DNA from 2 places in the Cryobacterium sp. TMT1-3 genome. Region 1 is predicted to be linked to the other one. Evidence: predicted binding sites of a transcription regulator. Region 1 holds the regulator's gene; the other holds the start of a gene.

Region 1 (15,524 bases):
ATCGGCTAACACGTTCGGCTCACCGGGCTGTCCCGGCGAGCTCAGAGAACCGGGCTGTCCCAAAGAAGCGGGCCGACCAGAAGGATCGCCCGTGGAGCCGAGGTTACGCGCCTTGCCCATTACGATCCCGAGACGTCCAGGGCCTCGGCCAGGGTGAACGCGCCCGCGTAGAGCGCTTTGCCAACGATGGCGCCTTCGAGGCCCAGCGGCACGAGTTTGCGCAACTCTTCGATGTCGTCGAGGCTGGAAATTCCGCCGGAGGCGATGACCGGCTTGCGCGTGCGGTCCAATACCTGACGCAACAGCTCGATGTTCGGTCCCTGCAGGGTGCCGTCCTTGGTGACGTCGGTCACCACGTAGCGGGCACAGCCAGCCGCTTCGAGGCGTTCGAGCACCTGCCACAGGTCGCCACCGTCCTTGGTCCAGCCTCGCGCAGCGAGCGTCGTGCCGCGCACGTCGAGGCCGACCGCAACGGCTTCGCCGTATTGCGCGATCACGCTGGCTGCCCATTCCGGGTTTTCGAGTGCCGCCGTACCGAGGTTGATGCGTTTCACGCCCGTGGTCAGTGCCGCTTCGAGTGATGCGTCATCGCGAATGCCGCCGGAGAGCTCGATGTTGACACCCTTGACCTGACGAATGACCTTTTTGATCACGCCGGTGTTGGTGCCTCGACCAAAGGCGGCGTCGAGGTCAACGAGGTGGATCCATTCGGCGCCCTGCCGGGCCCAGTCGGCCGCAGCGTCGACCGGGTCTCCGTAGTTCGTTTCCGTGCCGGCCTCGCCCTGCGTCAGGCGAACAGCCTTGCCGCCGGCCACATCGACGGCGGGCAGGAGGACGAGCCTCGGTGTTTTGTTGAACTCGCTCATTGGTGTCCTTGATTGGTGCGGCCGCGTGCTGCGGCCAATTTCATGGCAGGTGCCGGTGCGGATGATGCGGGTTGTGAAGTCTAGGCGCGCCGGGCTATTGGCGCAGCGTTCCGATCCAGTTCTTCAGCAAGCGGATGCCCGCCTCCCCCGATTTTTCCGGGTGGAACTGGGTGGCGCACAACGGTCCGTTTTCGATCGCGGCCAGGAACGGCGCGCCGTGCTCTGCCCAGGTCAGCCGGGGTTCGGGAAACGGCGGCATGACCTCGAGCGCCCAGGACTGGGCGGCGTAGGAGTGCACGAAATAGAAGCGTTCCTCTTCGATTCCGCGAAAGAGCTCAGAACCCGCCGCGCTTGTGACCGTGTTCCAGCCCATGTGCGGCAGGATCGTCGCCGGAAGCTCGGTGACCGTTCCGGGCCATTCGCCGAGTCCCTCGGTGTCGACGCCACGCTCAACACCGTGTTCAAACATCACCTGCATCCCCACGCAGATGCCCAGCACCGGGCGGTCACCGGCCAGGCGCCGATCGACGATCTCGTCACCCCGCACCGCTGTGAGGGCCTGCATCACGGCGCTGAAGGCACCGACACCGGGTACGACGAGGCCGTCGGCTTCCAGGGCGATGGTGCGGTCGCTCGTCAGGGTCACGTCAGCGCCGGCCAGTTCGAGTGCCTTCACCGCGGAGTGCACATTGCCGGTTCCGTAGTCGAAGACGACGACCCTGGTCACAGGGCACCCTTGGTTGACGGGATGCCCTGCACGAGCGGGTCGAGGGCCTTCGCGAGGCGGAACGCACGGGCGAAGGCTTTGAACTCGGCTTCAGCGATGTGGTGCGGGTCGCGGCCGCCCAGCAGGGTGACGTGCACGGTCAATCCGGCGTGAAAGGTGATGGCTTCGAAGACGTGACGAACCATGGAGCCGGTGAAGTGTCCGCCGATGAGGTGGAATTCGAAGCCGGCCGGCTCGCCCGTGTGCACGAGATACGGTCGGCCGGAGATATCAACGACGGCCTGCGCGAGAGCTTCGTCGAGCGGAACGAGGGCGTCACCGTAGCGGGAGATGCCCGACTTGTCGCCAAGGGCCTGGCGGATAGCCTGGCCGAGCACGATTCCCACATCTTCGACCGTGTGGTGGACGTCGATCTCGATGTCACCGGAAGCGCGCACGGTGAGGTCGGTCAGCGAGTGTTTGGCAAAAGCCGTCAGCAGGTGGTCGTAGAACGGCACCGAGGTGTGGATATCGCTGACGCCGGTGCCATCCAGGTTCAACGAGAGGTCAATGCTGGATTCACTCGTCTCCCGTTGCAGGTGTGCGACGCGGGGCGCGGAGATACCGTCAGTTGAACTCATACCGCTAGCTTATTCGGCTCGGGCCGTCTCGGTTTGACCGGAACGATCCGGGCGTCCCAGGCGAGCCAGGGCGTCCAGGAACAGGGAGGTCTCCTTCTCGGTGCCGGCCGTCACCCGCAAGTGGCCGGGAATGCCGACGTCGCGAATGAGGATTCCCTCGGCGAGCAGAGCAGTGAACGTCTCCTGGGGGTCGGCGACTCCTCCGAACAAGACGAAGTTGCTCCAGCTTTGGTGTGGGGCGTAGCCCAACCGGGCCAGTTCAACCACCAGTCGGTCGCGTTGGGCACGAATGTCGTCGACCATCGCGAGCATCTCGGTGCTGTGCGCGAGGGCTGCGTTGGCCGCGGCCTGGGTCAGGGCGGAGAGGTGGTAGGGCAGACGCACCAGTCGCAGGGCATCCGTCACCGCCGGGTCGGCCGCCAGATAACCCACGCGGGCACCGGCGAAGGCGAAGGCCTTACTCATCGTGCGCGAAACGAGCAGGCGTTCCCGACCCGGCAGCAGGGTGAGTGCACTGGGCGTGCCGACGGGTGCGAATTCGGCGTAGGCCTCGTCGACGACGACGATGCCATCGGTTGCGTCGTAGACGGCGGCGATGGTCTCGAGCGAGAGCGGGGTGCCGGTGGGGTTGTTCGGGGAGCACAGAAAAACGATGTCGGGGCTGGTGCGGGCGATTTCACGCACGGCGGTGGCGGGCGACAGCTCGTAGTCAGCATCACGGGCACCCGGAATCCAGGTGGTGTCGGTTCCCGACGCGAGGATGGAATACATCGAATAGGTGGGTGCGAAGCCGAGCAGGCTCCGTCCGGGGCCGCCGAAAGCCTGGAGTACCTGCTGGAGCACTTCATTGGAGCCGTTGGCGGCCCAGATGTTCTCCGCCGCCAGTCCGTGGCCAAGATACTGGGCGAGCGCCTCGCGCAGGGCGGTGAACTCGCGGTCGGGGTACCGGTTCACCGAGCGGATGGCGTCGGCCAGGCCGGCGAGGATATCGCGGACGACCGCGTCTGGAATAGCGTGCGTGTTCTCGTTGACGTTCAGAGCCACCGGCACGTGTAGCTGCGGAGCACCGTACGGGGTCAGGCCTTGCAGGTTGGTGCGGAGCGGAAGATCATCGAGGCTGGTCACACCCTCCATGCTACGACCCTGTGTTGCTGCCCAGCGCTCCTCTGTTCCTGGCAGCTCAAGTACTGTTCAGCTCACGTACTGGACTACTCAAGTACTGGACTGCTCAAGTACTGATCGATTCAGGAGTCGGCGGGGATCTCCAGGCGCTGGCCGGGCTGCAGGGTTTCCACGGAGAGGGCGTTCAGACGTTTGATATCGGCGACCACGTCGCGCGGGTCCTCCGACGGTGAGATCTCTTCGGCGAGGTCCCACAGGGTCTGGCCGGGATCGACCGTGATGAATCGGGCGGAACCGACGTCGGTCGGCGAATAGGCCAGGGTGGCAACGATTCCCGAGTCGGTCGTGTACGACATGACGTCGATACCCGTGGCCGAGTCCGATGCGCCGGCCGCTCCCCCATTGACGGCGAAGGCGAGGGCACCGAGCACGAGCGGGACGGCAGCGAGGGTCGTGAGCACCGCTCGCCCACGACGAGTGAGGCGAAGTCGGGTGACGGGGGCGTCGTCGGATGATACTGCGGGTACACATGCTGTGGTCATGTCAAACCTCCGGGGTTGGCGGGCTGCGAGTCTCGTATCCGGCCCTCGGCCGGGAGGACCGGATGCGAAACTATGTTCCGAATATAACTTCGAACAATCGAACATGCAAGCTTTTTCTGGTCTTCGCCCGAAATTTCACACAACACACTCGAATAAGTGTTTGTTTCAGGGCGAAGAACTGGATAAACTTTCGATAGAACAATTGCTTGATTTACACTCAACCAGACACCACCGACATTCCCGTGAAGCACGACTTCAGGCCAGGCGGGACCGACTCCAGAAGGGCAGATCGTGACACAAAACACCGGCGCTACCCGCGACAAGGGCGGCACAAGGCGCCGCAAGAGTTTGAGCCAACGCCAGCTCGCTATCCTCGACGTAATTCAGCGTTCGGTGAGCTCGCGCGGCTACCCGCCGAGCATGCGAGAGATCGGCGATGCGGTCGGACTCGCTTCGCTGTCGAGCGTGACCCACCAACTCAATCAGCTCGAGCTCAGCGGTTATCTGCGCCGCGACCCGAATCGCCCGCGGGCACTTGAAGTGCTCATCGAGATCCAGCGCGCCCCCGAAGACGCCGGCACCGGCGACCAGGACAGCTTTCACCCGGGCGTGCAGGTCGGCGATGCGGCGATGGTCCCCCTGGTCGGCCGCATCGCTGCCGGCATCCCGATCACGGCCGACCAGCAAATCGACGAGATCTTTCCGCTGCCCCGCCAGCTTGTGGGCCAGGGCGAGCTGTTCATGCTCAAGGTCGTCGGGGAGTCCATGATCGACGCTGCGATTTGTGACGGTGACTGGGTCGTCGTGCGGCAACAGAAGACCGCGGAAAACGGCGAGATCGTTGCGGCCATGCTCGACAACGAGGCCACCGTCAAGGTCTTGCGCAAGCGCGACGGCCACACCTGGCTCCTTCCGCGCAACAGCAACTTCGAACCGATTGTCGGCGACTTTGCCGACATCCTCGGCAAAGTCGTCGCGGTGTTGCGCTCGGTGTAATCCTGATTGCACGCCCCGGTGTCGTACGACAGAGGCTCGATCGCCAACGGGTGATCGGGCCTCTGTCGTCCCTGCGACCGCGTCAGGCGCTGGCGCTAGGCATTGACCCTGATACCGCGGCGTTCGCGCACCCGCCGCGTCGCCGCGAGCATGTTATGCAGCGACTGCACGGTCTCGTCGTAGCCGCGCGTCTTCAGCCCGCAGTCCGGGTTTACCCAGACCTGGCGCTCGGGAATGGATTTCAAGGCGGTGTCGAGCAGCGTCGTCAGCTCGTCGATGCTCGGCACCCGGGGCGAGTGGATGTCATAGATGCCGGCGCCGATACCGTGGTCGAACCTACCGGCCTCGATCTCCTGCACCACCTCCATCCGTGACCGGGCCGCTTCGATGCTCGTCACGTCGGCGTCGAGGTTGCGAATGGCTTCGATGACGACGCCGAATTCGGAATAGCAGAGGTGCGTGTGAATTTGGGTCGCATCCGCTACCCCGGCCGTGGCGAGCCGAAAAGCACCGACCGACCAGTCCAGATAGCTGGCGTGGTCTTTCTGCTTGAGGGGCAGCAGCTCGCGCAGAGCTGGCTCGTCGACCTGAACGATTTGGATGCCGGCGGCCTCGAGGTCGCCGATCTCATCCCGCAGGGCGAGGGCCACCTGGCGGGCGGTTTCGCCGAGCGGTTGGTCGTCGCGCACGAAGGACCAGGCCAGGATGGTCACCGGCCCGGTGAGCATGCCCTTGACCGGCTTCGCGGTGAGGCTTTGCGTGTACACGGACCAGTCCACCGTGATCGGCGCCGGTCGCGACACATCACCCCACAGAATGGATGGCCGAGTACAGCGACTGCCGTAGGACTGAACCCAGCCATTTTCGGTCACGGCGAACCCGTCAAGGTTTTCCGCGAAGTACTGCACCATGTCGTTGCGTTCCGGTTCGCCGTGCACGAACACGTCGAGTCCGATCTCTTCCTGCAGTGCAACGACACGGCCAATCTCGGCGCGCATCAGATCGCGGTAGTCGCCGGCGCTCAGCGCGCCCGTGAGATACCGGGCGCGTGCGCGGCGAATGTCGGCGGTCTGCGGGAACGATCCGATCGTCGTCGTCGGTAGCGACGGCAGCTGCAACGCCGCCTCCTGCGCCTCCAGGCGATCGGCGTAGGCGCCACGGGTGAAGTCAACGTCGGTCAGGGCTGCGGCACGGGTACGTACGGCGCCGTCGCGTACGCCCGGAGCGCTGCGTCGCGCCGACAGGGCGGCCTCGGTCTCGGCCAGCGGCACCGCAATGGCGTCACGCCCGGCAGTGAGACCGAACGCGAGGGCGGCGACCTGGCCCACTTTCTGGTCGGCGAAGGCCAGCCAGCTGGTCAGCTCGCCCGGTAGCGAGGTCTCATCGAAGACGTCGTGCGGCACGTGCAGCAGCGAGGTGGAGGTGGAGACGGTGACCGAGTCTGACAACGCGCGTACGCTCTCGGCGGTCTCGAAAGCAGCGGCGAGGTCGCCGCGCCACACGTTATGGCCGTCGATCACGCCGGCGACGAGGGTCTTGCCGGCCAGTCCGGGTACTGCCGGAGGCAGGGTGCCCCGCACCAGGTCGAGGCCGATCGCTTCGACTGCGGTCGCGGCGAGAACCGGCAGCGCGTCGTCGAGGCTGCCGTACGGCGCCGCGACGAACAGAGCCGGTCGTTCGGTGAGCTGGCCGAGCACCCCATAAGCGGATGCGACGGCCGCCAGCGTGTCAGCGCGCCCCACATCGATGGACTCGCTGACCAGGCCGGGTTCGTCGAGTTGCACCCACTCGGCACCGGCATCCGCTAGCCGCGTCAGCAGCGCCGCGTAGACGGGAAGGAGATCGTCGAGTCGGGAGAGCGGTGAGAACCCGGCCGGTGCGTCGTCGCTCGCCTTGCTGAGCAGCAGGAAGGTGACGGGGCCCACGAGCACCGGGCGGGTGAGGAACCCGGCCGCTTTCGCCTCGATGAACTCGCGCACGATGCGGTCGCCGGCGAGCGAGAACACCGTCTCCGGACCGATCTCCGGCACAAGGTAGTGGTAATTGGAGTCGAACCACTTGGTCATTTCCAGCGGCAGGTTCTCGCCCGCGCCGCGGGCCAGGGTGAAGTATCCGGCAAGGTCGAGGGTTCCATCGGCCGCGGAGAGAGCAGCGAACCGGGCTGGAATCGCCCCGACCGCGACGATGATGTCGAGCATCTGGTCGTAGTACGAGAACGACTCGGGAATCGACGAGTCGGTGCGCCCCAGACCGAGTTCAACGAGCCGATCACGAGTTCCGGCGCGAAGCTCCGCGGCGACCCGTTCGAGTTCGGCGGCGTCGATCGTGCCCGACCAGAAGGCCTCAACCGCCTTCTTCAGTTCCCGCCGTCGCCCGATCCGTGGGTAACCGAGGATGGTGCCGGTGGGAAAGGTGGGAGATGCAGAAATGGGCATGGTGATTCCTTCACTGGAGCAATAGTGGCTTGAACGGTCGGAGAAGACGAACGTGATGAGGGTGGGCCTGCGCGGTGGAGCGCGCGCGAGGCCTAGGGCATGGTTGCGGGCACCGGAAGCGCCCCACACCCCTCAAGAACCGACAGCACGGTCTCGTGCTGGTTGAAGGCGTAGAGGTGCAGGCCGGGGGCGCCGCCGGCAAGAACGTCCTGGCCGAGGCGCACGGCGTAGTCGATGCCGATCTGCCGCTGGCCTTCCTCGGTCGGTTCGACCTCGAGCGCGATGGACAGTGCGGCCGGCAGTTTCTCCCCGGAAAGCTGCAGAATGCGTCGCAAACGGTTCGGACTGGTGACCGGCATGATGCCGGGAAGAATGGGAAAGAGCACTCCCGCGGAGCGGGCCTTCTGGATGAAGCTCAGGTAGTCGTCGGCGTGGAAGAACAGCTGGGTGATCGCAAGGTTGGCGCCCGCGGCCTGCTTGGCGAGCAGGGTGTCGATGTCCTGCGCGACCGACCTGGAGTTGGGGTGGCCGTTTGGAAACGCCGCGACACCGATGCGCACCCGGCTTCGTTCCGTTTTCAACCCGCGGGCGGCGGGGAGGCCGGGGATCACGGTCTCGATGTAGGGCACCCGTTCGGCCTGCACCCGGTGGATGAGCTGCACCAGCTCCCCGGCGCTGTGCAGGTCACCGAGGAAGGTGGTGTCCCCTTCGGCCGCGCCCTGCGGTGCGTCGCCGCGAATCGCGAGAAAGCTGCGGATACCGGCGTCGAGGAACTCCCGAATTAGCCGGCTGGCCTCAGCATGCGAGGAGCCGACACAGGTGAGGTGCGCCATCGCATCCGCTGTGGTGTGGTCCTTGATGTACCGCAGCACGTCGAGTGAGGAGGTGCGCGACGAGCCGTTGGCACCGTAGGTGACGGAAATGAACTCGGGACCGGCTGCGGCCAGATGATCGATGGTGCGCGTCAGAGCGGATGCTGCCGCCACCGATTTCGGCGGATACACCTCAAATGAGAATGCCGGGCGGTCGTTACACGCGGAAATCCCTGTCGCGGTCATGGTTCCTCATTCGGCAGAAGCGGTACAACGGTGGTGGCCAGGCGGCCGCGGACACCACCAGCAGGCTGATGGGTTTTCGCGGGCGGATGCCGGGCTCGGCTGTCGCTCCATGCCGGGGAATGAATTCCGTCGGCAACGATTGATTAGACACTAACAACACCGACGCCGTGGCGCACGAATGTGACACTTCATGTCATCCGGGCGGGCACCAGTGCCTGAGCCCCTAGGCGGAGGCCGCGGGGAGGATGACGAACGGGGCGAACTGGGGCTCGATCTCGGGAGTGACAAACGCGGTCACGCGCGTGCCGGCTTCCTCGTAGTCGGTGGCTTCGATGCGACCCTGATCGTGCAGCACCGCGATGAGGTCACCGCGGTCGTAGGGAATGAGCAGATCGAGTTCGATCTGCGGCGTCGGCAGCAGCAACGCCACCGCGGCCAGCACGGTCTCGATGCCTTCACCGCTGCGGGCCGACACGAACGTCGCTTTCGGTTCGAGGCCGCGAAGCACGAGCCGGTCGTCGTCGCTGATCAGATCACTCTTGTTGAAGACGACCAGTTCGGGAATGTCGCGGGCGCCGACCTCGGAGATGACGTCGCGCACGGTGGCGAGTTGGGCGACCGGGTCGGGGTGGGAGCCGTCGACGACGTGAATGATGACGTCGGCGTCGGCCACTTCTTCGAGGGTCGAGCGAAAAGCTTCGACCAGCTGGTGCGGCAGGTTGCGTACGAACCCGACCGTGTCGGTGAGGGTGTACAGGCGCCCGTCGGCGGTCGTGGACTTGCGCACGGTGGCGTCGAGGGTCGCGAACAGGGAGTTCTCGACGAGCACTCCGGCCTTGGTGATGCGGTTGAGCAAGCTGGACTTGCCGGCGTTGGTGTACCCGACGATGGCCACGGACGGCACGGCGTTGCGCTTGCGGTTGGCGCGTTTCGCCTCGCGGGCCGGCTTCATCTCAACCATCTGCTTGCGCAGTTTGGACATGCGGGTGTGGATGCGACGACGGTCGAGTTCGATTTTGGTTTCGCCGGGGCCGCGGGAGCCCATTCCGGCTCCGGTGCCACCGACCTGGCCACCGGCCTGTCGGGACATCGAGTCGCCCCAGCCGCGCAGGCGGGGAAGCATGTAGGCCATCTGGGCGAGTTCGACCTGCGCCTTGCCCTCTCGGCTCTTGGCATGCTGGCTGAAGATGTCGAGGATCACGGCGGTACGGTCGATGACCTTGACCTTGACCACGTCTTCGAGGGCACGCCGCTGGCTGGGCGCCAGTTCGGTGTCGGCAATGACCGTGTCGGCGCCGAGGGCCTTCACGATGTCGGCGACTTCCTGGGCTTTGCCCTTGCCCAGGTAGGTGCTCGGGTCGGGGGTGGCCCGACGCTGCAGCAAACCGTCGAGCACGGTGGCCCCTGCGGTTTCGGCGAGGGCGGCCAGTTCGCGCATGGAGTTCTCGGCGTCATCGACCGTGCCGTGCGTGTAGACGCCCACCAGCACGACGTTTTCCAGACGCAGCTGGCGATATTCGACCTCGGTGACATCTTCAAGTTCGGTGGACAGCCCGCCAACTCGGCGCAGGGCGTTGCGGTCGGCACGCTCGGACTGGTCGCCGTCGTGCTCGCTGCCGTCATACCCGCCGGAGGCCTGAGCCTGCAGGGCCTGAGCCGTGCCGCTGCGAAAGAGGGAGTAACCGGCAGCCTTACTGTCGGCGCTGGCCAGCACTCGCGCGACGACATCATCTGCGTCGAAGGCTTCCACGTGTGTAATTTCTACCGCGTCGTTTTGTGCCGCGTCGTTGCCCGAGGGCGCCGTTGGATCATTCATCCCATTAACCTTAGTTCAACGAAGTTGAAAGGTTCCTCTTATGTCGTCCGACCACTATTTTTCTCCGGCGCCCGGCACCGTACTGAAAACGCGCCAGATCACGGTGCAGCTGCACGGGCAGGATCATGAGCTCACGACCGCAAATTCGGTGTTCAGCCCCGCTCACATTGACGGTGGCACGGAGGTTCTGCTCAAGTACGCCCCCGAACCGCCCTTGAGCGGCCATTTTCTCGATCTCGGCTGCGGCTGGGGCCCGATCGCGCTGCACCTCGCCCTGGCCTCACCTAAAGCCACCATCTGGGCCGTCGACGTCAATGAGCGGGCGCTCGACCTCGTGCGCACCAACGCTGCCACCCTCGGTGTGACCAACATCAAGGCGGTACTCGCCGCCGACGTGCCCGCTGACATCTTGTTCCGCACCATCTGGTCGAACCCGCCGATTCGCGTGGGCAAAGACGAGTTGCACGGCCTCATGCAGACCTGGCTCCCCCGCCTCGAACCCGAAGCGGATGCCTGGCTCGTCGTGCAGCGCAACCTCGGCTCTGACTCACTCCAGCGTTGGCTCGCCGCCGAACTCCCGGCCAACTTCGAAACCACCCGCGAGGCCATCAGCAAGGGCTTCCGGGTGCTGGCCGTGCATCGTAACTAACCCAGGTTCAAAACACCGTCGAAGACCAGCTCGGCCGGCCCCGACAGTGACACGTGCTCGCCGTCCTCGGCCGGGAACATCCGCACCCCGAGTACACCGCCGGGAAGCTCCACCCGCCACTGGTGCGGCGCCGATTTTCCGGCCCAGTGCCGGGTGGCCAGGGCCGCTGCCGCAGCACCGGTGCCGCACGACAGGGTTTCTCCGCTGCCGCGTTCGTGCACCCGCATGCGGAACCGGCCGACGCCGTTGACGACGAGCGGTTCGTTCGGCACGACGAATTCAATGTTCACGCCGTCGGCCGGTTCGGGGTCGAGCTGCGGAATGAATGTCAGGTCGGCGGCGTCGAGTTCGTCATCGTCGGCGAGGGCCACGACGGTGTGCGGGTTGCCCACGTTGATGCCGAGGCCGGGACGCGCTACGGGCAGGTTCCTGGTGCGCACGAGCGGTTCGATGCCGTCGAGCTTCCACCGGCCGAGGTCAACCTGAAAGCCCGAGGCGTTGCGCTGCACGTCGCGCACGCCGCCGCGGGTGCCGATGGTGAGGGTGTCGCCGGGCAGCAGTTCGGCGAGGTCGTTCTCAATAAGAAATTTGGCATAGACCCGGATGCCGTTCCCGCACATTTCCGAGACGGTTCCGTCCGCGTTCCAGTAGTCCATGAACCACTCGGCCGCGTCGTCTTCGGCGAGGGCCGCCGCGCCGTCCGGCAGTTTCTTGCTGCGCACCGCGCGGATGATGCCGTCGGCTCCGACGCCGAATCTGCGGTCGCAGACGGCGCGAATCTGCGCCGGGGTGAGCTCTATCGTCCCGTCCGGATCAGCGAACAGCACGAAGTCGTTGCCGGTGCCGTGGCCCTTGGTGAAGTTCAAAGTGATGCCCATGTGGCCAGTTTACGGGGCTGCCACCGGCGGGTTTTGCGGCGCGAAGTCGGGCGCACCACCCCGGTCCACCTGCGCGAGGGCATCCTCGCCGCGGTCCGGTGCCTCCGATTCGATCCAGTGTGTGTGGGCGTAGCGTTTGAACCAGCTCACCTGCCGGCGAGCATAGCGGCGGGTGAGCTGCTGGGTTGCTTCGATAGCCTCCGCCTGACTGAGCGTGCCGTGCACCTGCCCGAGCGCCTGGGCGTAGCCGATCGCGCGGCACGCGGTCACACCATTCTCGATACCCGCCTCGAGCAGGTCCCGGGCTTCATGAACGATGCCGGCCGCCCACATCCGCTCGACGCGCGCGTCGAGCCGGGGGGTGAGCCGCTCGCGCGGGGTGCGGAGGCCGAGGAGCACGCTGGGTTGCCAGTACACCGGTTCGTCGGGAAGGGCGGCGAGGTGCGGGGCGCCGGTGAGCTCGACGATCTCCAGTGCCCGAACAAGGCGGCGCCCGTTGCTCGGGCCGATCCGCAGCGCGGCCTGGGGGTCGACGGCCTGCAGCCGGGAATACATCAGGCCCGGTCCGATGTGCAGGAGTTCGGCTTCGAGCCTGGCCCGCAACTGTGGATCGGTGCCCGGAAACTGAAAGTCGAAGACGACCGACGACACGTAGAGACCGGAGCCGCCGACCAGGATGGGGACGGCCCCGCGCGCGCGGATCTCGGTGATCGCCGTGCGGGCATCCGTTTGATACTTGCTGACGGTGGCCTCGTCGGTCACGTCAATCACGTCGAGCAGGTGGTGCGGAATGCCGCGGCGTTCACGCATGGTGAGCTTGGCCGTGCCGATGTCCATGCCGCGGTACTGCTGCATGGCGTCGGCGTTGACGATCTCGGCCGGCTGTCCACGCGCGATGAGCCGTTCGGCCAGGTCGAGGGACAGTTCGGACTTGCCGGTGCCGGTCGACCCGACAATGACGATCAGCACCGCCGCGCCAGACGCTACCGCTGTTTCAGACGACAAGCTCCTAGCGCTCGTCGTCGTTCACGTTGTAGATGGGAATGGTGGTCGCGCCACTCTCGAGCCGCAGGCCGATCGTCGGCAGCCCGAGTGAAACGGGGCCGGGACCGCTTGTGGCGCCGCCGTGTGCCGGAACTCCACAGGATTCAGCTTCCATGCGATCCCAGGCGTCGCCGGCCCGGGTTGAGCGGATGCGCAGGGGCGCGTCGGTGGTCGAGTCCGCGATGAGGTGGAACGGTGCCGCCTGAGTGACGACGACGGTGACCATATCGCCGGGCCGGGGGCGAGGCGAACCGGCCGGAACATCGAAGTGCACGAGTCGGCTGTCGGGGGCCCGCCCACTGAGGCGGTGGGTGTCGTTGTCTTTACGGCCGCCGTTGGCGACGAGCAGTTCGACCTCACGGCCGATCATCGCCTGGTTCTCCTCGAGGGAGATGCGCTCCTGCAGAGCGGCAAGACGCTCGTAGCGGTCCTGCACGACGGCCTTGGGAACCTGGTCGGGCATCGTCGCGGCCGGGGTACCCGGGCGAATGGAGTATTGGAAGGTGAACGCGGTCGCGAACCGGGCCTGTTCGACGACCCGCAGGGTCTCCTGAAAGTCTTCCTCGGTTTCGCCGGGGAAGCCCACGATAATGTCGGTGCTGATGGCAGCGTTCGGCATCTGAGCACGCACGCGGTCGAGAATGCCGAGGAACTTCGCGCCGCGGTAGGACCGGCGCATCGCCTTGAGCACGCGGTCGGACCCGGACTGCAGCGGCATGTGCAGCTGCGGCATGACGGCGGGGGTTTCGGCCATAGCGTCGATGACGTCGTCGGTGAACGCGGCGGGGTGCGGGCTGGTGAAGCGGATGCGCTCCAGCCCGTCGATCTTTCCGGCCGCGCGCAGCAGCTTGCCGAAGGCGAGGCGGTCGCCGAACTCGACCCCGTAGGAGTTGACGTTCTGGCCGAGCAGGGTGACCTCGATGGCGCCGTCGTCGACGAGCGCCTGGATCTCGGCGAGGATCTCCCCGGGGCGGCGATCCTTCTCCTTGCCCCGCAGCGCTGGCACGATACAGAAGGTGCAGGTGTTGTTGCAGCCGACCGAGATGGAGACCCAGCCGCTGTAGCTGGAATCGCGCTTGGTGGGCAAGGTGGACGGGAATGTCTCGAGGGATTCGAGAATCTCGAGCTGGGCCTCACCGTTATGCCTGGCCCGTTCGAGCAGACTGGGCAGGGAACCCATGTTGTGGGTGCCGAAGACCACGTCGACCCACGGCGCCTTCTCGAGGATGGTGGTCTTGTCTTTCTGGGCGAGGCAGCCGCCGACGGCGATCTGCATACCGGCATGCTTGCGCTTGACCGAGGCGAGGTAGCCGAGGTTGCCGTAGAGCTTGTTGTCGGCGTTCTCCCGCACCGCGCAGGTGTTGATCACGACGATGTCGGCCTCGTCACCGTTGGCCGAGACATAGCCAGCTGCTTCGAGTGAACCGCTCAGGCGTTCGGAGTCGTGCACGTTCATCTGGCAGCCGAAGGTGCGCACCTCATAGGTGCGGGCTCGCCCCGACTCGTCGATCGCGGCTACCGAGGGGGTGATCACGGTTCGGCGGGCTTGTTCGGGGGCGACGATACTCATAGTGACTGTAGTTTACGCGAGCAATTCGGTGTGCGGGCCGTGTGCCCTGGCCCACTCGCACGCATCAACGGAATCGAACGCGGGAGGTAGCACCGCCACCGCGGCTGTCCATGGCCGCCTTGACAGCCACTCGTACAGCTGCCGAGCTATAACCCTTGCGCATGAGAAAGCCGGTGAGACGACGGTCGATGGTCTGGTCGTCGAAGCGTTCCATCTGCCCGATCCGTTTGGTGGCCAGGTCGATGGCGCGTTCCGCCTCATCGTCGGGAAGTTCCTCAAGCTTGTCGAGCATGACGCTCGGGTCGAGCCTGCGTCGACGCATTTCAGCTTCGACGCCGGTGCGGCCGAGACCCTTGCGCACGTTGTGGCTGTGGATGATCTGATCGGCGAGCTTGCCCTCATCGAGATACTCCAGCTCGATGAACTTCTCGATGATCTCACTCGCTTCGCCCGAGTCGACACCGGTGGCATTCAGCACCAACAGGGCCTCGACCGTGGAGAGGGAGCGGCCGCGCAGCCGGTGCAGCAGCACCTTCTCCGCCCGCTCCCGCTGATCGAGCGCATCGGCCGCGGCGTCAGCCTCATCGCTGCCTTCCTGCTGCATCTCGGCCTCGTTAGCAGCGGCAGCAGCCGCAGAAAACCGGTCGACCTGGGCCGGAGGGGCTTCGGCTTTGATCGCGGCAGCGTCGGGCGCGGCGGCTTCAAGCGGCGAGCGACGTTTCATCCCCGGTGTCGCACCGTGCAGGTAGGTCACGGGAGCCAAATCGGCGTCTGCTGGTGTAGTTGCATCATCCTGGGGTGTGAAGTGAACCATTCCCGTGACCTGCCTTTCAGTGCGTTTCTGGCTGAACTGTGCGATGCGGGGCTGAACGGAGCTGCGTGTCCCGGTTAGGCGGTCTTGCGGGCGGCCTGACCCTTGATACCCACCGGGCCGCCGGCGAGAAGAGCGGCGGCATCCGCTTCGGCCTTGGCCTTCGTTTCGGCCTCCAACGCGACAGCGGCGGCGGCCTTTTCGGCAGCCTTGGCCGCGATGCCTTCGGGGCCGACGCCGAGCTTGATCAAGATTTTGCGTTCGATCTCGTTGGCCATGTCGGGGTTCTTCATGAGGAAGTTGCGCGAGTTCTCTTTGCCCTGGCCGAGCTGGTCGCCGTCGTAGGTGTACCAGGCACCCGACTTCTTGACAATGCCCTGATCAACACCG
Region 2 (15,524 bases), on a different contig from region 1:
TGCGACGACTGTCAGGGTCGCGGTGTAGGACTTAGTCGCGGACTTGGCAAGGACGGTGTAGTCGCCGGTGGCATTGCTCGGAATAGCGACATTGACGAACGAAGAACCGTTCAACTCCGCGTTCTTGGTGAGAGACGAGGTGACGGCGGTCTTGATGACGGTCAGTACGGCGGTGTGCGATCCCGACACCGTGTAGGTGACGCTCTCCTCGCTGCCGAAGGCGCTGGCTGCAAACCCGACGACGGCGGTCTCGCCGGCGACGGGAGCAGAGACAATGCTCACCTTGGCGTCGGAGACGTAGTCGACAGCGTTGGCGGCCGGAGCGAAGGCGAAGATGGCGACGACGGCGAGTGCCGCTGTAGCGAGGCTTTTCTTGAACATAGTGAGGGTCCCCCCGGGTAAGTGAATGGCTGATGCGCCGAAGTCGGCGCCTCCCGGCATATCGTCGTGAAATACCTAGGCGACTTTCAGGTTAGCGGGCTGGTTGGTGCAATACACAATTGTTTTGTCATCTTGTGCGCAAAATATGCGAAGAAACGCGGTTAAGCACCCGTAGTGGGGGTGTTTAATTCAGTCGTGTTCGCTCCAGCTAGGCGGGGGTCGGCCGGCTGCGGTTGTTGAGCACGCCGTGGCTCTCTTCGAGATAGCAGCTGCCGCAGAGCGACTCGTAGGTGACCTCTTCGCCGTCGATGGCCACCTGGTCGCCGTCGAAAACGTAGACGCCGCCAATCTTGCGACCGTTGAAAACGGCCTTGCGCCCGCATCGGCAGATAGTCTTGAGCTCTTCGAGGCTGTGCGACACCTCGAGCAGGCGGCGGCTGCCGGGAAAGGCGACGGTCTGAAAGTCCGTGCGAATGCCGTAAGCCAACACGGGCACGTTCTCGAGAATGGCGATGCGCAGCAGATCGTCGACCTGGGTCTCGGTGAGAAACTGGGCCTCGTCGAGCAAGAGGGCGCTCACATCGCGGCCGGACTGTTTCAGCACCTGCGCGCGGTGCTGCTGGAAGGCGGCGTAGGCATCCGTTTCGGGGGTCAGCAGAAAATCAACGGCCCGTGTGACGCCGAGGCGGGAGAGAATGCCGCGGTCGCCCTTGGTGTCGACGGACGGTTTGGCGAGCAGGACGTGGTGCCCGCGCTCCTCATAGTTGTATGCCGCTTGCAGCATAGACGTACTTTTGCCGCTGTTCATGGCGCCGTAGCGAAAGTACAGTTTGGCCATTATCGGGTGCCTTTGGTCTGGAAGCGTTCAGCGTCAAATTCTAGCGTGAGCAGCGGATGCCGGCTGGTCACGCGCACCCGGGTGAACACGGACCGCAGCACGCTGAGGTACGGGCGCAGGGCCCGGCGCCGCTGAAACGGCGGCAGGGAGATGCCGGCCTGGATGGTGATCGTGTCGCGCGGGGCGGCGGTGCCGGGGGTTCGGGGCGTGGTCGCGGCGTGCACCTGGGCCTGCGCGAGGGCCTGGGCCCTGGCCTGCGCGGCCGCCTGCGTCTGCGCGGCGGTGACGATGGCCATGGTCGTCGTGTCGGTGGCCGGGGTGGGGCGGGCTCCGCGCTGGCCGAAGGCCTGGGTGATCTGGTCGGTGTCGGCGGGGGCGGCGCCGGATCCGTCGATCTGCACGACGAGGCTCGTGGGGTCGAAGCCTTTCAGCCGGCAGAGAGCCACGATCAGGGCTGCGACGGCGGCGCGCTGGTCGGAGTCGAAACCGGTCGCGCGACGCTCGGGGTCGGCGATGACGCAGAGCGGGGTGAGGCCGCGGGCGGTCAGGGCTGCGCGTTCGCGGTCGATGAGGTCGTCGAGCCAGGTGTGGTCGACCTCCGCGACGAGCACCCGACGCACCTGAAAAGCGAGGGAGCGCGCGCGTTTGATGTCGGCCGCTGTCAGGGTCTGTCGCTCAAGAACGTCAGCCAGAAAGGGCAGCACATCGGCCCCGAGGTTCTTGAGCCGATGGTCGACCACTTCGGTGGCGAGGAGGCCGCGACTGGCTTCCGTGCGCGCGCGGATGGCGCGGCGGGCATCCGTTTGCCAGCGGTGAATGGAGTTGACGACCTGACGCGAATACGCAGCGGAGGCGAGGGTGGGGGCGAGCACCTGGGTCATGGCAATGATGGCGAACAGCATGGGCGGGGTCTGAATGCCGAGGAACGGCGATTGGGCGAGGGCGGTGATGCCAACGGTGAGCGCTGAGCCGGTTCCGAGGACGAGGATTTCTTTCCAGGGCCGGAAGGGCGCGAGGGCGAGCATCAGCAGGCCGAGGCCGATCGGGGCGAAATCGTCTTGCACCGTGCCGTTGAGTTGCCAGGTGCTGGCCGCAGCGAGCAGGTGCGCTGTGAGGCCGAGGGCCACGATCATGACGGCTCGGGTGCGGGTGAAGGGAGCCAGGTCGGGCCTGGCCGACCAGACCAGCACGGCAGCCGCGATGATGAGCACGGCAACGGCGGCCGCGGCGAACTCTTCGAGCTGAATCTCGTGCTGGCGGCTGGTGGTGGCGACGACGGCGTAGGTGACGACGATGACGGCCACGACGGGGGCCAGAGGCCAGGCAGCAAGGCCGCCAATCGGGTCGAGGCGCTGCTGTGAAGCGGATGCCGGCGCGCGCGGCCGTCGGGGAGTGGGGGTCGCGCGAGTCATGAGTCCTTCTGAGCCGCGGGTACGGTCAGACGAATACTCGTTCCGGCGCCGGGGCGGCTCCAGATCAGCACGGATCCGCCGAGCTGTTCGATGCGGCGCCGCACGGACTGCCGGAGTCCGAGGCGGTCGGAAGCGGATTCGGATTCGGTGAAGCCGCGCCCGGCATCCGTTATGCGCAGGGAAATCGTGGTCAGGTCTTGTTCGATGGCCACCTCGGCCGAGGCGATTCCGGCGTGGAGGATGACGTTGACCAGGCACTGCTGCACGGCGAGGCCGACCGCGCGGTCGCTGCCGGCATCGAGGCGGGCGAGGGCGTCGACGTCGCCGGTGACGTCGATCTTCAGCCCGCGGTCGCGGCCCCGTTCGATGGCAGCGGTGACGGCGCTGGTCACGGTTTGCTGGGTCGGTTCGGGCGTGTGCTGGTGCGATGGTGCGGGTGTTTGAGCCTTAACGGGCGACGTTGGTTGCGGGCCGGTGTTGCCGCGGGCGTCGATGTCGGTGAGCCAGTCGGTGTCGTGCAGGGTGGTCAGGGTGTAGCGGAGGCTGGCCTGGAGGGCCGGAGAGAGAGCGCCGGGTTCGGCGAGGGAGAGCGCGACGAGCTGGGCCACCGTCGTGTCGTTGAGCAGGGCGATGGCGCGCGTGTCGAGGGCGTCGCGCAGCTGCCGGTTGGCGCCGTCCTGCACCGCGCGGTGAATGGCGGGCTGGGCGGCGTTGCTCAAGCGGCGGTCGATTCCGGCGAGCACCATGACGCCGACGAGCACGAGGTAGGTCGAGAGGGTGAACAGGTCGGGGCGGTAGGGCACCGCGGTGCCGAGGATGGCGAGAAGGGCGGCGAACTCCGCCAAGAGGAACGCCGCGGTGCTCCAGAGCACGCCGGCGAGGGCGGTGGATCCGGCGCCGCCGACCATGACGAGCGCCATCTTCGGCAGGGCCACGAGGAACATATTCGAGGCGGGGAATACGTCGGGAACGCCGAGCACGGCCTGGGTGAAGACGTAGACGCCGAGGGTGCCCACGACGAGATAGGCGACCGCGAACCCAATGCGACGGTGCCGGGTGAAGAGCACCAGCAGGGCGCCCATGGCAACGACGGCTACGACGGTGATCCAGAGCTCGGGCCGGTTCAGGCTGAGGATGGAGACCGACACGGCCCCCGCCATGAGGCAGGTCAGCGCAAACCAGTGAGCAGCCCGAGCGAGGGCGCGCGCCAGCGTCAGCTGCACCAGGTGGCCGGGTAATCCTAGAGACATTTTTCCCCCTCGGTAAGTATGGCATTGGGGTGGGTGTGGGTTTGGTGGGGTGGGCAGTGGGAGTGGTTGTCTGTGCTTCCGTTCGTGGGTGTGCACCCTGGGCAGGGCGCCCAGCCGTGAGTTTCGGGAGTCATCGACGCTTCGGGCCCACCTTATGGCCAGGGGCCCAGTTTCTAAACTGGGCCCCTGGACGGGGCCCGGGCCCCGTCCGTAAGTCAGGGTCAGAACAGGGTGGGGGCCAAGTCGGGCGGCAGCTCGGCGGCGATCAGCGATCCGGGCGCCTCCGCGGTCTGGGCCCACCTTATGGCCACGGGCCCAGTTTCTAAACTGGGCCCGTGGACGGGGCCCGGGCCCCGTCCAGAATTTGGGGCGGTACCGAGGGCCGGAGCGAGAGGTCGGGTGGCGGGCGCGGGCATCCGCTCTGGCGACGACGGCAGAGCACTCGAGCGGATGCCGCCGGTCGCGGGGTCGACGACGCCACGCTCGAGGCCGTGCGCGCGAATGAGCGGGCGAATGCGGGCGGCGAGCCAGGTGCGGTACTCCTTGGGGGCGTATTGTCCGCGGGCGTAGAGCTCCTGGTAGCGGCCGACGAGTTCGGGGTGCTCGCGATCAAGCCAGCGCAGGTACCAGTCCTTGACGGCGGGCTTGAGGTTGAGCCCCGAGTAGAGCACGCTCGTGGCGCCGGCCGCTTTGGCCTGCCGCAGGGCTTCGTCGAGGTGGGCGCGGGTGTCGGTGAGAAAGGGCAGAATCGGCATGAGAAAGATGCCGCAGTCGAGTCCGCGCTCGCGTACCGCGGTGACCGTGGCGAGGCGCGCCTTGGTGGTGGGAGTTCCGGGCTCGACCGACTGCTGCAGTTCGTCGTCGTAAATGGCGATGGACATGGCGAGGTCGACCGGAACGTGCTCACTCGCCTCGACCAGCAGGTCGAGATCGCGCCGCAGCAGGGTGCCCTTGGTGAGAATGGAAATGGGCGTGCCACTGTGGGCGAGCGCCGCGATGATGCCGGGCATGAGCCGGTAGCGTCCCTCGGCACGCTGATACGGGTCGGTGTTGGTGCCGAGCGCCACCGGATGCCGGCCCCAGGTGGGTTTGGCGAGTTCTTTTCGCAAGACCTCGGCCACATTGACCTTGACGATGATCTCGCTGTCGAAGTCTGTGCCGGCATCAAGGTCGAGGTACTGGTGCGTGGGCCGCGCGAAGCAGTAGGTGCAGGCGTGGGAGCAGCCGCGATAGGGATTGATCGTGTAGCCGAACGGCAGCGCGCTCTGCCCGGGCACATGGTTGAGCGCCGACTTACAGAGGATCTCGTGGAACGTGATTCCAGCGAACTCGGGCGTCTGAACGCTGCGCACGAGGTTGTTCAAGCGGGCAAGGCCCGGCAGCGCGCCGACCTGCTCGGTCTGTAGTTCTTGTCCGCTCCACCTCATGCATCAAGTCGAACACAAGTTCTAGTGATGTGCAAGTGTGCCCGGCAAAACCCACACCCAAGCGGATGCCGCGTTCCGCGTCGCGCTCACTCCTGCCTCGCGGCACGTGTTTGAGAGGTTGGCACTGGTTTGCACGCGGGCGGGCTTCCCCAACACGTGCCGCGAGCGGAAGGGCGCCGCGGCGTAGGGTCGAGCTGAGGGCGCACCTACGCCGGGGCCACGAGGGGACGGGCGTCACGGGCCGGCGGCATCCGCTTCACGCCGACCAGGACGATTCGCAGTACTGTGCCCGCATGCGATCACAGGCACAAGCGGCATGACCCGGCTGCGACGCAGCGACCCGACCCGGCCGGGGTACACGAGAAGGCGGTCGGGCCGGGGCTTCAGCTACCGCGACCCGGCGGGCGAAACGGTCACCGACAAGGAGCAGCGTGAGCGATTCGCGACGCTCGCGATTCCGCCGGCGTGGACCGACGTGTGGATCAGCCCGCACCCGAACGGGCATATCCAGGCGATCGGACTCGATGCCGCCGGACGCCGCCAGTACATTTACCACCCGGCCTGGCGTGAACAGAAGGACCGCCTCAAGTTCGAACGCGCGCTGCAGCTCGCCGAATCGCTGCCGCGGGTACGCGGTCAGGTCACCCGCGAGCTGCGCGGCAACGGCCCACCACGCGCCCGGGCCCTCGCCGCGGCGTTTCGCATGCTCGACCTCGCCTCCCTACGCATCGGCAGCGAGCGCTACGCCGATACCTACGGCAGCCACGGCCTCTCCACTTTGCTCTGCTCGCACGTCTCGGTGCGCGGCGACGTGGTGCGCCTGGATTTTCCCGCCAAGAGTGGGCAACAGTTTCAGGGCGTCATAACGGATGCCGACCTCGCCACCTACCTGCGCGCTCGCCTGCGCGAACGGCCGGCCGCACCGCTGCTGTCCTGGGTGCTGGATGATGTCGAGGGTGTCGTGTCGGCGTCCGAGATCAACGATTTCATTCGGGAACGCACCGGCGGGGAGTTCACCGCGAAGGACTTTCGCACCCTGCGCGGCACGGCCGCTGCCGCGCAGAGCCTGGCCCAAAGCCTGGCGCAAAGCCTGACGGCGAGCATGGGCCCGACAACCGGGACGGCCGCGGCGAGCGGGGCGTCGGCGAGCGGATCGGACGCGGCTGGCGGGGCGGCCTCAGAACGCGGATCAAGGTCAGCAGGCGGGTCGGCTGCGGGCGCAACGACCACGCGCGGTTCGAGCTCGGGCGGAGCGTCGGCGACGGGAGCGGCCTCAGCGTCGGCGCCCGACGCATCCGCTGCCCGACCGCCGCGCGCAGCGACGCGCAACCGTCGCGCCGATGACCGCGCCATCGCCGAAGCGATGCGTCAGGCCGCCGACGCTCTCGGCAACACGCCGGCGATCGCGCGCACGAGTTATGTCGACCCGAGAGTCGTCGATCTGTTTCGGGCGGGTGAAACCATCGACCCAACGGGCCGGGTCTCGGTCGAGACAGCGCTGCGGGCGCTCCTGCTCGGCGACAGTGAATGAATCGGGCGATGTCGCCGTGGACTTTAAGTGAATGTCACCCGTTCGGGGTATAACTTGAATGCCGCCCAGCCGGGGCGAAAGTGAGGCCGTCAAGAAAGGCATGCCCGTGAACCACGATTCTGACCCCGTTGAAGAGCCGCCGCTCGGCGCCCCCGAAACGCCCAGCACACCGACGAACCCGGAGCAGCTCGTGGGACCAGACGGCCCTGACGGCCCGGCAGAGGAACAGGCGGGGTCCGGCACACCTGCCGGGGAATCCCCCGGCCCGGCCGTTCCGGTCGCGAGCGCGAGCACCGGTCCCGACGGCCCAGCCCCGAGCACCGACGGATCGACCGCCGGAGAATCCGCCGCCGCAACCCCGATCGAGCCAGACAGCGACACCGAAGACGACCAGGACAACGCCGACAACGAGCCGAACCTCGCCGATATCGACCCGGCCGATAACCCATCGAATCCCGATCTGGTCGGTCACGACATCGACGAAGAAGACCCCACCCTCGCTGAACCCACCGCCTAACCACAAGGAGCCCCCATGAAAGGCAAATTTCTGTTCCTCGCCGGCACCGCGACTGGCTTCGTGCTCGGATCCAAAGCCGGCCGTCAGGCTTACGACCGGCTCAGCGCCAAGGCGCACGAGTTGTGGGGCGACCCCACCACCCAGAAGGTCATCTCACAGGCCGAGACCATCGCGCGCGACGCAGCATCCGTGGCGCAGACCAAGGTGAGTGATCTGCTCGACCGCACCGAGGCATCCGTCAAGAATGAAGAACGTAAGGCAACCCCCTCAGCGGATGACGGCAGTCACGAAATCTAGACCCGCTGCGGCGCAGACACCCCGGCTGGTACGCCGGGCCGGGGTGTCCGCGCCCGACTAGTCCGGTTGGCGAGGGCGTAGCGCCCGGCTAGTCTGTTTAGCCGAGTGTCGCGCCCGACTAGTCCGTTCGGCCGAGTGTCGCGCCCGGCTAGCCCGCCGGGCCGAGGTGTCGCGCGCGACTAGTCCGTGAGGCGCAAGGCGAGCGGTTGGATCGACCGCGTAGCCGGCCGCTTCGCGGGAGCGCCCCGCACCAGAAAGCTGGCCTGAGCCCGGTCGAACGAGGAGTAGAACCACCTCGTTGTGAGAATGCCGAGCTTGGTCACCTCGTAGGCGTCCCCGCTTTGCTCGATGACCCCAAGCAGGGCGGCCGGGTCGCCATCAAGAATTTGCGGATCTCGCACCAACCATTCGGTCGGGGTGAGCTGGAGAATGCCGAGCTGCGATACGCGCAGGTTTTCCGCATCCGAAACGCCATTGTTCGGGTTCACTTGCCGCCTCCGGGCCGGTTGGGCCTCAAGTAGACATCCGCTGGCCACCCGATTCAAGGGGTTGACAGCACCCTCCTACCCAATTCCCACGACGCTCCAAGGTGCCCGCTCCGCCCCGCGAGAGTTAACACCCGGCCACCCCGCTCGGTGCGCATAACTCCTGCAATTCGTTCTGGGCGCGCCGGCCGACCCGCGGAATCACGCGGAAGCTCACTTCTCGGCGCGCAGATTGCAGGAGTTATGCCCCGCGCAAGCCGACCGTACCCCGCCCACGGGGGCTAATTCAGGAAAACCAGCATCCGAACGGGCCGGAGAAGCCCATCGCCGGGCGACCGAAGCCCACCTGCCGCAGATTTCCTGAATTCGCCACCAGGCGCTTGAACCTAGTTGCTGAGGTGCAGTACCTCAGCGGTCGCGGCGAGTGACGCGGCGGCCGCGGCGGGATCGTCGGAAAGTCTGGTGCCGTAGCTCGGGATCATCTGGCGGATCCGCGGCTTCCAACCCTCAATGCGGTCGGGGAAGCAGCGGGCCAGGAGATCCACCATGATCGGCGCGGCCGTCGAGGCTCCCGGCGAGGCGCCGAGCAGACCGGCGATCGATCCGTCACTGGAGGTGATGACCTCGGTACCGAACTGCAGCACTCCGCCGAGCTTGGCGTCTTTCTTCATGACCTGCACGCGCTGGCCGGCCGTGATGAGTTCCCAGTCCTCAGAGACCGCGGCGGGAATGAACTCGCGCAGGGCTTTGAGCTTGGCCGCCCTCGACGCGAACACCTCGCCGATCAGGTATTTCATGAGGTCAAAGTTGTGGCGGGCCACGGCGAGCATCGGCCCGAGGTTGTGCGTACGAATGGAGAACGGCAGGTCAAACCAGGTGCTGGTCTTCAAGAATTTGGGGCTGAACCCGGCATACGGGCCGAAGAGCAGCGACATTTCGCCGTCGACGACGCGGGTGTCCAGGTGCGGTACCGACATGGGCGGAGCGCCCTTGGCCGCCTTGCCGTACACCTTGGCCTGGTGTTGAGCGACGAGCTTCGGGTTGGTGGTGCGCAAAAATTGGCCGCTGATCGGGAAGCCACCGAAACCCTTGATTTCGGGGATCCCGCTCTGCTGCAGCAGCGCGAGGGCGCCACCGCCGGCGCCGACGAAGACGAAGCGGGCGTCGATGGTACTGCGGGTCTGTCCGACCTGGCGCAGAAGCTTGAGATTCCAGGTGCCGTCCGCTTTGTGCTTGAGGCCGACGACCTGCTCGTTCATGTGCATCGTGACCCCCTGATTCTCGAGGTTTTCGAACAGCAGACGGGTGAGGGCGCCGAAGTCCACGTCGGTGCCGCTCACGATGCGGGTGGCGGCGATCTTCTGGCCGGCCGCACGCTTGCGGGTGAGCAGCGGGGTCCAGGTACCGATCTTTTCGACGTTGTCGCTGAACTCCATACCGGCGAACAGCGGCTGGGTCGCCAGAACGGCGTGACGCTTGCGCAGGTACTCCACGTTGGCTTTGCCGTGCACGAAGGTCATGTGCGGGGTGGAGTTGATGAACTTGTTCGGCTCCGGCAGGGCCCCACTCGTAACGAGGTGCGCCCACAGCTGCCGGCTGATCTGGAACTGCTCGTTGATGACGACGGCTTTGTCGGCGGTGACCGAACCGTCTGCGGCCTGCGGCATGTAGTTGAGCTCGCACAATCCGGCGTGGCCGGTGCCAGCGTTGTTCCACGGGTTCGAGCTCTCCTGGGCCAGTTCACCGAGGCGCTCATACACCTCGATCCGCCAATCGGGCTGCAGCTCCTTCAAGAGCGTGCCGAGGGTGGCACTCATGATGCCGCCACCAATGAGGACTACGTCAACGGTTCCCTGAGAATTCACACCTTCGAGTGTATCGCTGCGAGTGGATGCGCCCGACCGCACCCGGGCCTGCACCCGCCTGTCGACCGCTCCCCGGAGTAGGGGATACTTAGGTCATGGGGCCAGAACGTACCGATCGTCGCATCGCCGTTGTCATCGAGGATGACGCTGACATTCGCAGCCTGCTGGAGGCCGTGCTGACCCAGGCCGGGTTTGACGTCGTCGCCACGAGCAACGGCCTTGACGGCCTCGCTGCGGTGCGCGCCTACGATCCGGTCGTGACCACTCTCGACGTGAGCATGCCCGGCATCGACGGCTTCGAAACCGCCAAACGCATTCGGGCTTTCAGCCCCACCTACCTCGTGATGCTCACCGCCCGCGACGACGAGATCGACACCCTGCAGGGCCTCGAAGCCGGCGCCGACGACTACCTGACCAAGCCGTTTCGACCGCGCGAACTGCGCGCGCGCATCGAAGCTATGCTGCGACGTCCCCGTCACTCCCTCACAGCGGATGCCGCCATCCCGTCGGCGCCGCTGGCTGTGCCGGCCGCGTCCTCCACGGCAATGACCAGCGCGAGCGCCGTCACCGGTCCCCCGAGCCTTGATGCGGCGGCCGAACGGCGCGTCGCCGCGCCGATCAGCCCTTTCGTGCGCACCGCTTCTGATGGGGCGGTTGCGACCCCCCTCGCCACGATGTCGTCACCGGCATTTCGACCGACTCCCGTGGCTTCCGCTCCGACTTTCGTGCCGGCCGTCGACGCCGCCCGTGCGGTGCTCGATCCTGCACCGCACGAAATGGGCGATTCGAACACAACGACCTGCGACTGAACCCGTCGGAGCGCCTGATGCAACTCGCCGCGACCAGCGATCAGCCGTAAATCTGCTGCGCCGCCAAATAATCAGGATGCGAGCGGCGCGAGCTGCACGGCGATGTCGTTGCCGCCGCGCACCGTGACGGTGCCGATGGCGGTGTTCACCGCGTCACCGAGCGCGGTCAGGCTGTAGCCGTGGTCGAAGGTGTCGGCGATGCCGAAACTCGCCGTCAGCCGAATCAGGGAGGCCTCCGTCATCGGCTCCTCGACGAGCGCGGTCTGGATGCGCTCCGCGAGTGCGCGGGCTTCAGCCGCCGAGTCTGCTGCAGCGAGAACCAAGAACCGTCCGCTGGCCCGATGTCCGATGATCGAGAGCACCGGGGCGCTCTCACGCAGTTTCGCGGCAAACCGGGCGATCGCCTCATCGCCGGCGACCCGGCCGAAGGCGGTATTGATCTCCGGAAGGTTATCGATGTCGGCCCCGATCAGGGCGAGTCCGACCCGCGCGGTGTGCGCACGGTCCAGATGGTCCGTGGCCGCCTGCACGAACGCTGCCGCTGACAACACCCCGGCCGCCGAGTGGATGCCGTCGGTCAGGTCTCCGACGGCGCTCGTCGTCCCCTGTTCGGCACGGAGGACCGAAGCGGCTATGGTCACGACCACGACGAGACACAGGCCGAGAGCGGCCATATTGGCCGTGTTGAAGTAGGTCAGGAACATTTCCCCGGTAACGCCGTCGACCGTGAAGACGATGGCACGCACCAGGGCGGTCAGCGCCGCGACCCACAGGGCGACCGCCAGGATGCGACCGCTCAGGTTGCGACGCAACCGCCCGCGCACGGCTTCGAGCGCGCCGAGCGCCAGCATCACCGCGAGGCCGATCCACATTTCGGCAGCGCCAGCCCAACGACCGGCCGATTCGCCGTGCAGCAGCGTTGCGGCCAGCACAGCCACACTGATCGTGGCGATCACCCAGGAGCCGCGGCGGCGCCGGTTGTAACGGCGAAGTCCCAGCCAGACCGCGCCGACGGCGATGGTCAGGGCCACGTTGGCCACGACGATGGCCCACCAGATAAACTGCCCGGTCACGGAGGCGCCGTGCGCGACGGTCACCGTCATGGCAGCGATAAAGGCCATGCTCCAGATACGGCCGACGGCATCGTTGCGGTTGAACGCGGTGTTCAGTACGAACGACACCCCGCACAGGGCGACGACCACACCGTTGAGCAGGAGCAGGGTCAGAGTGTCCAGGTGCATGCGCCTATTCCTTGATGGCCGTTCATGAGGTGCGCGGAAGCGTCGCGATGGCGGTGGTGCCCTTGCCGGGAGCCGATTCGAGTCTGAGGTCTCCCCCATGCTGGCGGCAGATGTCCCGGCTGATGTTTAAACCGAGGCCCGTTCCGTGAATGCTCGAGCCGCGCACCGAGTCGGCCCGGTAGAACCGGTCGAACAGGTGCACTTGCTCGCCGGGCGTCATACCGCGACCGGTATCAGCCACGCGCAGCTCGACCTCGGTGCGGGAATCGAGCAGCGTCACCTCAATCCGGCCCGAGGCGATGTTGTACTTGATCGCGTTGGAGAACAGATTGTCGACGACCTGGCGCAGGCGGAGGGCATCCGCTTGCAGGCGCAGGGTCGGCATCGCCGTAAGAACGAACGTGATACCCCGTTCGGCCGCGACCGGCCGGAGTGATTCGATCGCGTCGGTGACGATCACCGACAGGTCGCACGGAGCCAGGGTGATGGCGAGCTCGTGTTTGGTCGCGGCCGCGGTGCTGAGCAGGTCGGCGACCAGCGCCAGCAACCGGTCGGAGTTTTTGGACGCGACCTGGAGCATGCGCCGGGTCGACGGGTCGAGGGTGTCGTCATCGAGGGCCAGCTCCAGATACCCCATGATCGAGGTGAGCGGGGTGCGCAATTCGTGCGAAACGGATGCGACCAGGTCGTCCCGCGCCTTGACCGCGCGCAGTTCGGCGGTGACGTCCCGGGCAACCATGACGCCGCCGTCGTAGTTGTCGTTTTCGTCGAGGATGGGCCGGGCGGAGATGAGCACGGCGGCCTTCCGTTGGCCCTGCTCCCCCACCCAGATGGTCGTGTGGTCGACCGTTTCGCCGCGCATTGCGCGCTGGAACGGCCGATCTGCTTCGGCATACGGCGTCACCTGGTCTTCGTGATAGACGACGGTGGGGGAGAGCTCGCCGTCTTTCACTCCAAAGCGGGCGAACATCTCCCGCTGGGCGCGGTTGATGAAGTTCGGTTTGGCCTCACGGCTGAACCCGACGACGCCGAAGTCGACGGTGTTGAAGATCTCGTCGAGGGTGCGTTCCTCACGGCGGGAACGGCGCAGGGCTCCCTCGAACAGAACCGATTGTTGGGTGAGCAGCACCCGCTGCGCCGCTGCACGCTTGGTGGTGGTGTAGGTCGTGGTAGCGACAAAGGCCAGCACGATGGGCACGATGGCCAGTCGCGGAATCTCATTGCCCGTGGCCGGCTCTGCGCCCAGCAGCCCGCCGGTCCAGAGCAGCACCGACGTGAGCACCACCCCGCCGATAGCACCGCGGCCGCCGAAGTGCGCCGACAGCCAGATGATGGGGAAAACGAGCAGAATCGTCGTACCGAGCAACGGCTCACCCTCGCGCACGATCACCAGCCCGACCAGGTCGACGATCGGCAGCACGACGATCCACTTCTTGTCGAGGTGACGCCAGGGCACTCCCGCCGCAGCTGCGGTGGTGACGAGGATGATGAGGATGCCGGCCAGAAACAGCTGGTTGGTGAGGAGCTGTGGATCAAGCAGCCCCGAAACGGCCACCAACAAAAGGGTCGCTGCCCCGACCAACAGCTGGGAGAGAAAGACGGAACGTTCCACCCGGTAGCGGTGGGCTCGGTCGGGTCGCGGGCGGCGCTGCATCACTGAGGCGGCACCGTGACAGTCTGCGTCGGCAGCACGGCCTTGGCCCCGAATTCATCGAGCCGGTCGATGGTCTCGGCGAACCCCTGCGGCACACCGAAGTGGAACCCCTGGGCGCTGCGAATGCCGAGCCGGGCCAGGTGCTCGGCCATCGCTTCGTTCTCCACGCCCTCAACGATCATCGAATACTCAAGCTTGTCGCCGAAACTCTGCAGCGCCGTGAGTACCTCGCGCTGGCGGATATCGTCGAGGTCATCGACGAGGCTGCGGTCGATCTTGAGAATGTCCATCGGCACGCGCACGAGCGAATCGACCGAGGAATCTTCCGAGCCGTAGTCGTCGAGGGCGATGAGAATTCCCAGGTCGCGCAGCCGGTCGGCCTGCTCACGAATCTGCGTCGATACCCGCGCAACCGAACGCTCATTGAGCTCGAGGCAGAGCGAGATCTCGGGGTACCGCGTGTTCAAATCTTCCACGAACCGGCCGAGCCGTTCCGGTGCCAGCTGGCCGGCTTCGACGTTGATGGTCATGCAGACGATGCCCGGTTCAGCCAGCCGAAACTCCGCAGCGGCGGCCAGGGCGGTCTCGGCAATCTGCCGGGTCAGCTGGTCGAACCGACCCAGGCTCTTCGCCTTTTCGATCAGCGACGGCGGTGAGATCGAACCGAGTTCCGGGTGCACATAGCGCAGCAGCGCCTCGAAGGCCCAGATGCGGCCGGTGACCAGGCTGACGATCGGCTGATACGCCAGCGGCAGCTGGTTCTCGTCGATGGCTTCGGCGACCGTGTCATTGAACTGCGAGGAGCGATGACCAGACACGTTGATGCTCGACTGGCAGTCGCCCCGACGTCGGTTTTTCTTGACCAGCAGCATGCTGTGGTCGGCGTCGTGAACGAGGGAGGCGACATCCGTTTCAACCAGAGCGGAGTAGGCGAGGCCGATACTGAGGCTGGGCGTGACGGTGACGGCACCGACGACGAGCGGTGTGACGCAGGCGTCCAGCATCGTTTCGGCAATGGTTTTTGCTTCGGCGAGTGTGGCCAGGCGGGTCAGGATGATGACGAATTCGTCGCCGCCGACCCGCGCGACGACGTCGTGCGGACGCACCGACTGGCGCAGGCGCTGGCCGAGGACCCGCAGCACTTCGTCACCGGTCTGGTGCCCGTGGGTATCGTTGAGCCGTTTGAAACCGTCGAGGTCCACGAACAGCACGGCGATGCTTTCGGCGTCGCTGCGGGTGGTGTTGATGGTATCGAGGGCCTCCTGGAAGGCACCGTAGTTGGGCAGGCCGGTGAGCGAGTCGGTGTTGGCCTTGGCCGTGAGCCCGGCCACATTCTGCCGGGCCTGCACGGCCAGTTCCGCGGTGGCCGCGAGGGCCTGCAACGCCCGCCGGTCGAGGGAGGAGAAGGCGCCGTCCATCGGGTCACGGCGGGCTACGAGAAATTGCCGCACGCCGGGCGTGAGCGTGACCGGCACCCCGATGGCCCCGGGTTCGGCGGGGCCGGCCTGCACGGCGATGGACTGCACGCCGACGGCCGTGGCTGCCGCCGCGCACAGTGCCTCGCTGAGTGCATCGCCGACGCTGTCCGCACTTCGCATGGTGCTCAGCATGCTGCTGCCGACGACGAGGCCGCTCAGCCGACGCCGCATGTCCCAGACGGAGCGCAGAACGATGAGCACCAGCGCCACCCCGACACTGCCCAGCAGCGTGCCGACGGCGGTTTCGATCGGGACGCGGCCGACTCCCGGTGTGGGCAGGCCGACCACGGCCCAGTGCGCCGAGAACACGGTCAACGCCGCGACACCGCCCAGCAAGGC

Evidence for each region. Region 1 encodes LexA, which represses DNA repair genes until DNA is damaged. Its sites were predicted from a motif close to TCGAACANNTGTTCGA; they were not measured.
Region 2: E3O25_RS14565 (Rv2578c family radical SAM protein) is a predicted target of LexA. The motif match lies at 5,317-5,332, and genes of this name have one in related genera.

The regions. Positions count from the first base shown of each region.
Region 1 is NZ_SOFW01000021.1:37,860-53,383, forward strand. Features, by position in the region: gene E3O25_RS07010 (SseB family protein) at 1-12, opposite strand, end outside; gene priA (bifunctional 1-(5-phosphoribosyl)-5-((5-phosphoribosylamino)methylideneamino)imidazole-4-carboxamide isomerase/phosphoribosylanthranilate isomerase PriA) at 120-866, opposite strand; gene hisH (imidazole glycerol phosphate synthase subunit HisH) at 961-1,593, opposite strand; gene hisB (imidazoleglycerol-phosphate dehydratase HisB) at 1,590-2,213, opposite strand; gene E3O25_RS07030 (histidinol-phosphate transaminase) at 2,223-3,338, opposite strand; gene E3O25_RS07035 (LysM peptidoglycan-binding domain-containing protein) at 3,458-3,877, opposite strand; gene lexA (transcriptional repressor LexA) at 4,166-4,873, shown strand; gene metE (5-methyltetrahydropteroyltriglutamate--homocysteine S-methyltransferase) at 4,969-7,308, opposite strand; gene E3O25_RS07050 (methylenetetrahydrofolate reductase) at 7,401-8,366, opposite strand; gene hflX (GTPase HflX) at 8,590-10,182, opposite strand; gene E3O25_RS07060 (class I SAM-dependent methyltransferase) at 10,223-10,831, shown strand; gene dapF (diaminopimelate epimerase) at 10,828-11,709, opposite strand; gene miaA (tRNA (adenosine(37)-N6)-dimethylallyltransferase MiaA) at 11,719-12,714, opposite strand; gene miaB (tRNA (N6-isopentenyl adenosine(37)-C2)-methylthiotransferase MiaB) at 12,719-14,323, opposite strand; gene E3O25_RS07080 (regulatory protein RecX) at 14,388-15,077, opposite strand; gene recA (recombinase RecA) at 15,212-15,524, opposite strand, start outside.
Region 2 is NZ_SOFW01000040.1:9,982-25,505, forward strand. Features, by position in the region: gene E3O25_RS14545 (LPXTG cell wall anchor domain-containing protein) at 1-381, opposite strand, end outside; gene E3O25_RS14550 (thymidine kinase) at 590-1,219, opposite strand; gene E3O25_RS14555 (hypothetical protein) at 1,219-2,631, opposite strand; gene E3O25_RS14560 (sensor histidine kinase) at 2,628-3,881, opposite strand; gene E3O25_RS14565 (Rv2578c family radical SAM protein) at 4,103-5,308, opposite strand; gene E3O25_RS14570 (DNA topoisomerase IB) at 5,625-6,839, shown strand; gene E3O25_RS14575 (hypothetical protein) at 6,946-7,356, shown strand; gene E3O25_RS14580 (hypothetical protein) at 7,372-7,653, shown strand; gene E3O25_RS14585 (hypothetical protein) at 7,833-8,141, opposite strand; gene E3O25_RS14590 (malate:quinone oxidoreductase) at 8,525-10,003, opposite strand; gene E3O25_RS17785 (response regulator transcription factor) at 10,099-10,812, shown strand; gene E3O25_RS14600 (diguanylate cyclase) at 10,884-12,053, opposite strand; gene E3O25_RS14605 (cell wall metabolism sensor histidine kinase WalK) at 12,076-13,707, opposite strand; gene E3O25_RS14610 (bifunctional diguanylate cyclase/phosphodiesterase) at 13,707-15,524, opposite strand, start outside.